One region of the Rhizobium sp. P1_E1 genome, then DNA from elsewhere that is predicted to be linked to it. Evidence: riboswitches for the same ligand, from Rfam matches in the RefSeq annotation. Region 1 holds a riboswitch; the other holds the start of a gene.
What was found. Region 1 has a riboswitch for cobalamin ahead of nrdH (glutaredoxin-like protein NrdH). Riboswitches for the same ligand answer to the same signal wherever they lie in the genome.

Region 2: it holds a riboswitch for cobalamin, as region 1 does, so the genes downstream of both, cobU (bifunctional adenosylcobinamide kinase/adenosylcobinamide-phosphate guanylyltransferase) here and nrdH (glutaredoxin-like protein NrdH) in region 1, are expected to answer to the same signal.

The regions. Positions count from the first base shown of each region.
Region 1 is NZ_JBFUAY010000025.1:20,995-25,624, reverse strand. Features, by position in the region: gene AC1D1Z_RS12080 (heavy metal translocating P-type ATPase) at 1-964, shown strand, start outside; cobalamin riboswitch at 1,129-1,352, shown strand; gene nrdH (glutaredoxin-like protein NrdH) at 1,618-1,839, shown strand; gene nrdI (class Ib ribonucleoside-diphosphate reductase assembly flavoprotein NrdI) at 1,854-2,258, shown strand; gene nrdE (class 1b ribonucleoside-diphosphate reductase subunit alpha) at 2,237-4,441, shown strand; gene nrdF (class 1b ribonucleoside-diphosphate reductase subunit beta) at 4,529-4,630, shown strand, end outside.
Region 2 is NZ_JBFUAY010000003.1:33,274-37,903, forward strand. Features, by position in the region: gene cobN (cobaltochelatase subunit CobN) at 1-1,191, opposite strand, end outside; gene cobW (cobalamin biosynthesis protein CobW) at 1,196-2,245, opposite strand; gene cobU (bifunctional adenosylcobinamide kinase/adenosylcobinamide-phosphate guanylyltransferase) at 2,250-2,774, opposite strand; cobalamin riboswitch at 2,936-3,332, opposite strand; gene AC1D1Z_RS02505 (chloride channel protein) at 3,591-4,630, shown strand, end outside.

The DNA of each region.
Region 1 (4,630 bases):
GAAGGGCGGCGCGGTGTTGGAAACGCTCGGCAAGGTGACGATGGTCGCCTTCGACAAGACAGGCACGCTGACAGAAGGCAAGCCTCAGGTGACCGACATCATTTCCTTTGGCCTGAGCGAGGCGCAGGTGCTGTCGCGCGCGGCGGTGCTGGAGCAGGGTTCCAGCCATCCGCTGGCGCTGGCGATCCTCAACCGCGCCAAGACGGACGGCGTTCCCGTGCCGCCGGCCTTCGAGCTTGAAGCGYTGCCGGGCAAGGGTGTCAGCGGCAAAGTCGGCGGTGAGGCGCTGGATCTGCTGTCGCCACCTGCCGCCCGCGAGCGCGGGACGCTCAGCGCGGAACAGGATGCACGCATCACGGCGCTGAACGACGAGGGCAAGAGCGTGTCGGTGCTGCTCGTCAACGGTGTTGCGGCCGGCCTGATCGCCATGCGTGACGAGCCGCGTGAGGATGCCGAGGCCGGGCTCGCTGCCCTCAAATCAGCAGGCGTCAAGGCGATGATGTTGACGGGCGACAACAAGCGGACGGCAGCAGCCGTTGCCGGCATGCTCGGCATCGACTGGCGCGGCGAGATGATGCCAGAGGATAAGCAGCGGGTCGTTGGCGAATTGAAGCGCCAGGGCTTCATCGTGGCCAAGGTCGGCGACGGCATCAACGATGCTCCGGCGCTGGCCGCTGCCGACATCGGCATCGCCATGGGCGGCGGCACCGATGTGGCGCTGGAGACGGCGGATGCTGCCGTGCTGCACGGACGCGTTGGCGACGTGGCGCGGATGATCGAACTTTCCAAACGCACGATGCGCAACATCCTGCAGAATATCACCATCGCACTCGGGCTGAAGGCGCTGTTTCTGGTGACGACGATCATAGGGATCACCGGGCTCTGGCCAGCGATTCTTGCCGATACCGGCGCCACCGTGCTGGTGACGATCAATGCACTGCGGTTGCTTCGGATAAAAATATGAATGTCGTTTGAGGAGCCGGCTTCTGCCGGCTCTCTTTATGATGCGTTCTCCACAGCGCTTTTCCGTTAACGCTTCGTTATCCACATCATACACAGGCGCGGCGATTCGTTGCCGCCATTGTTGCGCCGCCACAACAACTTGTTGACGTCATGATCGATTCGCGTACCATATCTAGTGTTCGAGGTTCCGTCGATTCGTGAGGATCGGTGACTAAGACGGGAATTCGGTGCGCTTCGCCATCATGGCGCGGCAATGCCGGGGCTGCCCCCGCAACTGTAAGCGGCGAGCAACTGTCCGATTTCAGGTCACTGGAGCATGATGCTCCGGGAAGGCTGGGCAGGCGCTTTGACCCGTGAGCCAGGAGACCTGCCTCGAACGAAACGTCCACGGGCGGGGTGTCCGGAAGGTCGCGTTGCATGGCTGCGGGGAATCTCCGCATCGCGTTTCGCAGGCCCGAACCTCCTCATGAGCCACTTCGGGGTGAAGTCATGTCAGAATTTCAGTTCAGGCCGCCACCCGCTAGAGGTAGAGGGCGGAGTACGCCCAGCGGCTAAACAGCCGCACAGCTCAAAATCATCAGAGAATTTTTCGACGGATATCGACAGATTTCCGATCGATGTCCTGCGCCCAATCGCATCGTCACGAGGAATATCATGACCATTACCGTCTACAGCAAGCCTGCCTGCGTCCAGTGCACTGCCACCTACCGCGCCCTCGACCGTCTGGGCGTCGATTATGACATCGTCGATATCTCGCAGGATGCCGAAGCGCTCGATCGCGTCCGCAGCCTCGGCTACATGCAGGCGCCTGTCGTCATCGCCGGCGAGCAGCATTGGGCGGGCTTCCGTCCCGACATGATCAGCGCGCTCTCCTGACCTGAGGACAAGCGATGGGCCTGATCGTCTATTATTCCAGCCGATCCGAGAACACCCATCGGTTCGTCGCCAAGCTCGGTCTGCGCGCGGCGCGCATTCCGCCAGGTGGCGCAGACGCGTTCCATATCCGCGAACCCTTCGTGCTGATCGTGCCGACCTATAGCGGCGACGGCGGCAAGGGTGCCGTTCCCAAGCAGGTGATCCGTTTCCTCAACGATGCGGAAAACCGAGGACACATCCGCGGCGTGATCGCCGCGGGCAACAGCAATTTCGGCGAGACATACGGGCTCGCCGGCGACGTGGTCTCGCAGAAATGCCAGGTGCCGTACCTTTACCGGTTCGAGCTCATGGGCACCGACGACGACGTCGCCAAGGTCAAACACGGAATGGAACGATTTTGGACACGGGAACAACCCTGACGCGGGATGCGGGCGCAAAACCGCATCAAATTTTTGCTCAGCCCGCCGGGGAGAGGCCGCCGAAAGCAGCCGAAACCCTCGACTATCACGCGCTGAACGCGATGCTGAACCTCTATGACGATGAGGGGCGGATTCAGCTCGACAAGGATCGTTTGGCGGCCAAGCAATATTTCCTCCAGCATGTGAACCAGAACACGGTGTTCTTCCACAATCTGAGGGAAAAGCTCGATTACCTCGTGACCGAGGGATATTACGAGCAGGAGGTTCTCGACCAGTATTCCTTCAATTTCGTGCGGGATCTGTTCGACCAGGCCTATGCCAAGAAATTCCGTTTCCCGACCTTCCTCGGCGCCTTCAAATATTACACCAGCTATACGCTGAAGACCTTCGACGGCAAGCGCTATCTCGAGCGCTATGAGGACCGCATCTGCATGGTGGCTCTGGCCTTGGCGCGTGGCGACGAGGCCCTTGCCCGCGACATGGTCGACGAGATCATTTCCGGCCGTTTCCAGCCGGCGACGCCGACCTTCCTCAATGCCGGCAAGAAGCAGCGCGGCGAACTGGTTTCCTGCTTCCTGCTGCGCGTCGAGGACAATATGGAATCGATCGGCCGGTCGATCAATTCGGCGCTGCAATTGTCGAAGCGCGGCGGCGGCGTGGCGCTGTCGCTGACGAATATCCGCGAGGCAGGCGCGCCGATCAAGCATATCGAGAACCAGTCCTCGGGTATCATCCCGGTGATGAAGCTGCTCGAAGACAGTTTCTCCTATGCCAACCAGCTCGGGGCGCGGCAGGGCGCGGGTGCGGTCTATCTCAATGCCCATCATCCCGATATCATGCGCTTCCTCGACACCAAGCGCGAAAATGCCGACGAAAAAATCCGCATCAAGACGCTGTCACTCGGCGTCGTCGTGCCCGATATCACCTTCGAACTCGCCAAGAACAATGAGGATATGTATCTGTTCTCGCCCTATGACGTGGAACGCGTCTATGGCGTGCCTTTCACCGAGATTTCGGTGACGGAAAAATATCGCGAGATGGTGGCGGATGCCCGCATTTCGAAGAAGAAGATCAAGGCGCGCGAATTCTTCCAGGTGCTTGCCGAAATCCAGTTCGAGAGCGGCTACCCCTACATCATGTTCGAGGACACGGTGAACCGGGCGAACCCGATCGCCGGACGTATTTCGATGAGCAATCTATGCTCGGAAATCCTGCAGGTCAGCGAGGCGAGCGAATATCATGACGACCTTTCCTACAAACATCTCGGCAAGGATATTTCCTGCAATCTCGGCTCGCTGAATATCGCGGCGGCAATGGATTCGGCAGATTTCGGCAAGACGATCGAGACCTCGATCCGGGCGCTGACAGCCGTTTCCGACATGAGTCACATTTCCTCGGTTCCCTCGATCGAGAAGGGCAATGACGAGAGCCATGCGATCGGCCTCGGCCAGATGAACATGCACGGTTATCTCGCCCGCGAGCGTATCTTCTACGGCTCCGAGGAAGGCGTCGATTTCACCAATATCTATTTCTATACGGTGACCTATCACGCAATCCGCGCCTCGAACCTTTTGGCGGTCGAACGCGGTACGAGCTTCAAGGGCTTCGAGAATTCGAAATATGCCTCCGGCGACTATTTCGACAAATATACAGAGCAGCTCTGGGAGCCGGCGACGGAGACGGTCAGGGCGCTGTTCGAGACGTCAGGCATTCACATTCCGACGCAGGAAGATTGGGCCACGTTGAAGAAGGCGGTGATGGCCTCCGGCCTCTATAACCAGAACCTGCAGGCGGTTCCGCCGACGGGGTCGATCTCCTATATCAACCACTCGACCTCCTCGATCCATCCGATCGTCTCGAAGATCGAAATCCGCAAGGAAGGTAAGATCGGCCGCGTCTATTATCCGGCGCCGTTCATGACCAACGACAATCTCGACTATTATCAGGATGCCTACGAGATCGGGCCGGAGAAGATCATCGACACCTATGCGGCGGCGACCCAGCATGTCGACCAAGGCCTGTCGCTGACCTTGTTCTTCCGCGACACGGCAACGACGCGCGACATCAACAAGGCGCAGATCCATGCCTGGAAGAAGGGCATCAAGACGATCTACTACATACGCCTTCGCCAGATGGCGCTGTCCGGCACCGAGGTGCAGGGCTGCGTATCCTGCACCTTATGATTTGATTGCGGCTGACGCTGCAAGAAGCGGGAGGGTTCCGCAGTTCCCTTCGCCATGCAGACGCTGACGCCCGAAAAGGACCACCCGATGAACATGCAAATCAAACCTGCGTCCCGCGTGCGCGCCATCAATTGGAACCGCATCGAGGACGATAAGGATCTCGAAGTCTGGAACCGGCTCACCGGCAAT
Region 2 (4,630 bases), on a different contig from region 1:
CATGACGAGCGCGATGCGCCGGTCGCCGGCGAAAGTCTTCCGCAGCCGCGCCCAATTGGCGGCAAGCTCAGCCGTATAGCGCACCCGGCCGGCATCGGCCTGGCTGGCGACGATGTTCGTCTCGACCAGCGCATCGTAGCGCGCCGCCGTCTTGAAGGAGACCGCCCGCGCCAGCACCCGGCCATCGACTTCAGGCAGTGCCACGTTCATGCCGAGATCGCGCGCCGACAAGCCCTGCGGAGAAGCCGCCCATGCCTCCTTCGACGAGGCCGACAGGATCGCCTGCAGCACGATCGCCTCATTCGCTTCCAGCACCGTCGGCTGCCGGTCCGCACCCGGTGCCGAGACCGCAAAGCCCGTCGTGTTGATGACAACGTCGGGTTTCAGCGCCGAAAACACGCTTTCGAGAATGCCGGTGGAGATGGGATCCTTGAGGCTATAGGCAAAGACCGGCAGCGGCCGGAGGCCGAGTGCGGCCAGCGCCTCGACAAGCGCTTCGATCGGCCCGGTCTCGCCGCTCTGCACCAGGGCGCGGTAGAAGCTGATGGCGACTGTAGGGGATTCAAATCCCTCCTCCGCTACCATCCCCGCACCCGAAGACATATCTAAAACGACCCGCCGCCACTCCTCGACCCCGATCAACCCCCGCCCCGGCCACCAAATACCTGCCTTCATCAAAGGCACAGCCGGTGCCGGCTTATCTGTGCCCGACAGCATCGCCCCGGCATAATCGAGAAACGCCCGCGCATTAGCATCGCCGCCCTCGATCAGATAGGCCCAGAGCGCGTTGAGATCGTCGAGATCAACATTGGAGAAAGGAACCAGCCCCGCATCTGGCCTGGCATCACCCGGCAAGACCGCAATCAGTGCACCGGCGCGAGCCGCAGCCGCATGCAGCGCTTCCAGCGCATAGTGGAAATAGCTGGCGCCGCCGAGCGCACGCACGATGATCAGCTTCGCATGCCGCGCGGTGCGCTCGACATAGGTATCGACCGACATCGGATGCTTGAGGCTCATCAGACTGGCGAGCCTCAGCGAAGGTGCTGTCCGGCGATCGCGATGGGCGGCTGCGATCGCGGCAAGCTCGCTGTCGGCCGCCGACAGGAACAGGATATCGCCCGGCGTCTGCCCAAGGTCGATTGCCTCCTCGCCGTCGCTGATCGTTCCCTGCTGGGCCAGAAGCAGATGCATCGGTCTATGCCAGCGCTTCGATCGCCGCCCTCACCGCGTCCTGGTCCATTTCGTGCAGGCCAATGACAACGAGGCGTGTGCCGCGCTTTTCTCCGGCTGCCCAGGCGCGGTCGAAATAATGGTCGATGCGGCTGCCGACGGCCTGGAGCTGCAAACGCATCGGCTTGCCTGAAACGTCGACGAAACCCTTGAGACGCAGCACGTCATGGGCTGATATGATGTCCTTCAGCGCTTCGACGAAACCGGCGGGATCGGCAATGGCTCCGAGATCGACGACAAAGCTGTCGAATTCGTCGTGATCGTGCGGCGCGCCATCCTCATGCTCCAGCTCGTGATGCGACTTGCGATTGGCGACATCGTCCTCCGTGCCGATGCCAAGGCCGAGCAAGATGCCGGCTGACACCTCGCCATTTCTCGCCTCGATCATCACGGGCTTGCGCACCGTGCGGGAGGCGACCTCGTCGCGCACCCTGATAAGGCCCGCGGCGTCGATCAAGTCGGTCTTGTTGAGCACGATGAGGTCGGCGCAGGTGAGCTGGTCCTCGAACAGCTCCTCGATCGGGCTTTCGTGATCGAGCGATTCATCCTCGGCACGGCGCGCATCGACGGCATCATGGTCGTCGGCGAAACGGCCGGCGGCAACGGCAGCACTATCGACCACCGTGATGACACCGTCGACGGTCACCTGGGTGCGAATGTCGGGCCAGTTGAWGGCGGCGACCAGCGGCTGCGGCAAAGCAAGGCCCGAGGTTTCGATGACGATATGGTCGGGCCGCTGTTCGCGTTCGAGCAGCTTCGTCATCGTCGGGATGAAGTCGTCCGCGACCGTGCAGCAGATGCAGCCATTGGTGAGCTCGATAATGTCGTCCTCAGTGCAATTCTCCGCACCGCAGCCCTTCAGCACGTCGCCGTCGACGCCGAGATCGCCGAATTCGTTGATAATCAGCGCAATCTTCTTGCCGCCGGCATTGGTCAGCAGGTTGCGGATCATCGTCGTTTTGCCGGCACCGAGGAAGRCGGTGATGACGGTTGCGGGAATCTTCTGCTGGTTCATGGACTTAACCCTTCATTTTCAGCGGCAGGCCTGCCGCGATGAAATAGACTTCGGCGGCCTTCGCCGCGATCGATTGGTGCAGCCGGCCGGCATGATCGCGAAAATCCCGCGCCATGCGATTATCCGGCACGATGCCGAGACCGACCTCGTTGGAAACGAAAACGAGCCGCGCCTTCGCGGCGGGCAGGAAATCGGCAAGTGCGGCAAATTCCACCGCCATCTCACGCTCCTCGATCATCAGATTGGTGACCCAGAGCGTCAGGCAATCGATCAGCACGATGCGCCCTTCGCCATCGATGTCGGTAAGCTTGCCGACAAGATCGAGCGGCTCCTCATGCGTCGTCCAGGACGGACCGCGATCGGCCTTGTGTTGCGTTATGCGCGCCTGCATCTCCTCGTCCCAGGCCCGCCCGGTGGCAAGGTAGTGGCGATCCAGATCGGTCGCGGTGACGAGGGATTCGGCGAACCTGGACTTGCCGGAGCGCGCGCCGCCGAGGATGAAGACAGTGTTGGAGGGGGCAGCCGTCATGCCGGCGTTGCCTTCTGAATAGATGCCGCGCAAGCCGCTACGGAAGACGCCGGCGGCTGTAAGGCCCCGCCAAATCGCGCCGCACCAGGCTGCGCTGAATTCAATCGTTCAGCCAAGACAACCTCCGTGCTGGCAACGGGCATAGTGCCCAGGTGTGGGCTTCGCGCCCGGCACGCATGGCAGGTCTCCTGGCTCGCGGTTATCGGCCGCGATCGGGGCAGACCGGAAACCGGTCGCCCTGATCGTGCCAGCGGATCATCCTCGCCTTCCCGGCTGCATCAGTGAAAAGGTGGACGATTCGTAGACTTGAGAGGCGTCCGACCCCGGTTGATCACCATGCATATCCAGTGGCTTTTCCGGCATGCCGCCCGTCCCGCCCGCCTGCACGATTGCAGGCTGCCGGCAGAAAGGGCTTAACGCCGGATGGAAGACCCTGACCGCTCTACAGTCGCGGGGTCGGCTGTGATGAAGGCGCCCGGCTTGGGTCCGCCGCGTCACATTCCCTTTTCATCCGGAAGGGCGTAACACCGATCCGGAACCATCCGTTATGTCGGGATGGTCGGGCGACCATCCGTTGAGGGATGGTTAGGCAAGCTCAGAGGTGAAGTCAACCGGCCTTGGCGACCGGGCAATGGCCGGCCAGAGGAAGCAACTCCGCCAACACGACTTACTCTACCTAAAATATCGTCATTTATCAGAGACTTACGTCATAAAAATTTGTCCCAGCCGCCGGCTTTTCGCCGCAATTGCGTCGCAAGCGGACTGCGCGACCATCTCCGCCCTTGACCGGGCCTCTCCCCGCCTAGTTGTCTAGCCATGCTTATGAAATTGGATCGGCGCCGTTTTCGTGCGCTGCGTGTTTTCTTCGATCCGGGACGCCTGCGGGCGCTGACCCGCCGTAGCGAGGTCGGTCTGTCGCTGGCGGGCGCCGTCGTCGGCATCATCTCGGGTCTCGCCGTCACCGGCATGAGTTACGTCTCCAACGAGCTGCATCAGCTGGTCTTCGGCATCGCCGACAGCGAGCGGCTGAGCTCGTCCGAGATCGAGAACAAGATGCTGCTGCTCACTGCCCCCGTCATTGGCGGCGCCCTGCTCGGCCTGTTGCTCCTAGTGCTGGCGAAACGACGCAAGAAGCCGATGGTCGACCCGATCGAGGCCAATGCGCTGCATGGCGGCCGCCTGTCCTTGACCGACAGCATCATCGTTGCCGTGCAGAACCTGATCTCCAACGGTTTCGGCGCCTCCGTCGGCCTGGAGGCCGGCTATACCCAGCTTGCCGCCGGCCTCGCCTCCAAATTCGGCCTGAAGCTGCAGCTTCGCCGCTCGGACCTGCGCACCCTCGTTGGCTGCGGCGCGGCGGGCGCCATCGCCGCCGCCTTCAACGCGCCGCTGACCGGCGCTTTCTATGCCTTCGAGCTGATCATCGGCACCTATACGATCGTGTCGCTGACGCCTGTCGTCGTCTCCGCCCTTGTCTCCACCCTGATCGCAAGGCTGCTTGCCGGCAGCGATTTCACCATCGATATCGGCAGCTTCGGCTCGGTCGTGCCAGCCGATTATATCCCGGCACTGCTGCTCGGTGCTTTCTGCGCCGGTGTCGGCATCCTGATCATGCAGGGCGTCGCCTTTGTCGAAGAGCTGGCGCGCAAGAGCTCGATCGCCCCACCCTTCCGCCCGGCACTCGGCGGCATCATCGTCGGGCTGTTGGCGATGATCTCACCGCAGGTGCTCTCGGCCGGCCACGGCGCGTTGCATCTGAACCTTTCCCGTGAGGTGGCGATCCCGACGCTGATCGGCCTCTTCCTCTTGAAATCCTTCGCCTCGGCGATCTCGATCGGCTCCGGCTTCAGGGGTGG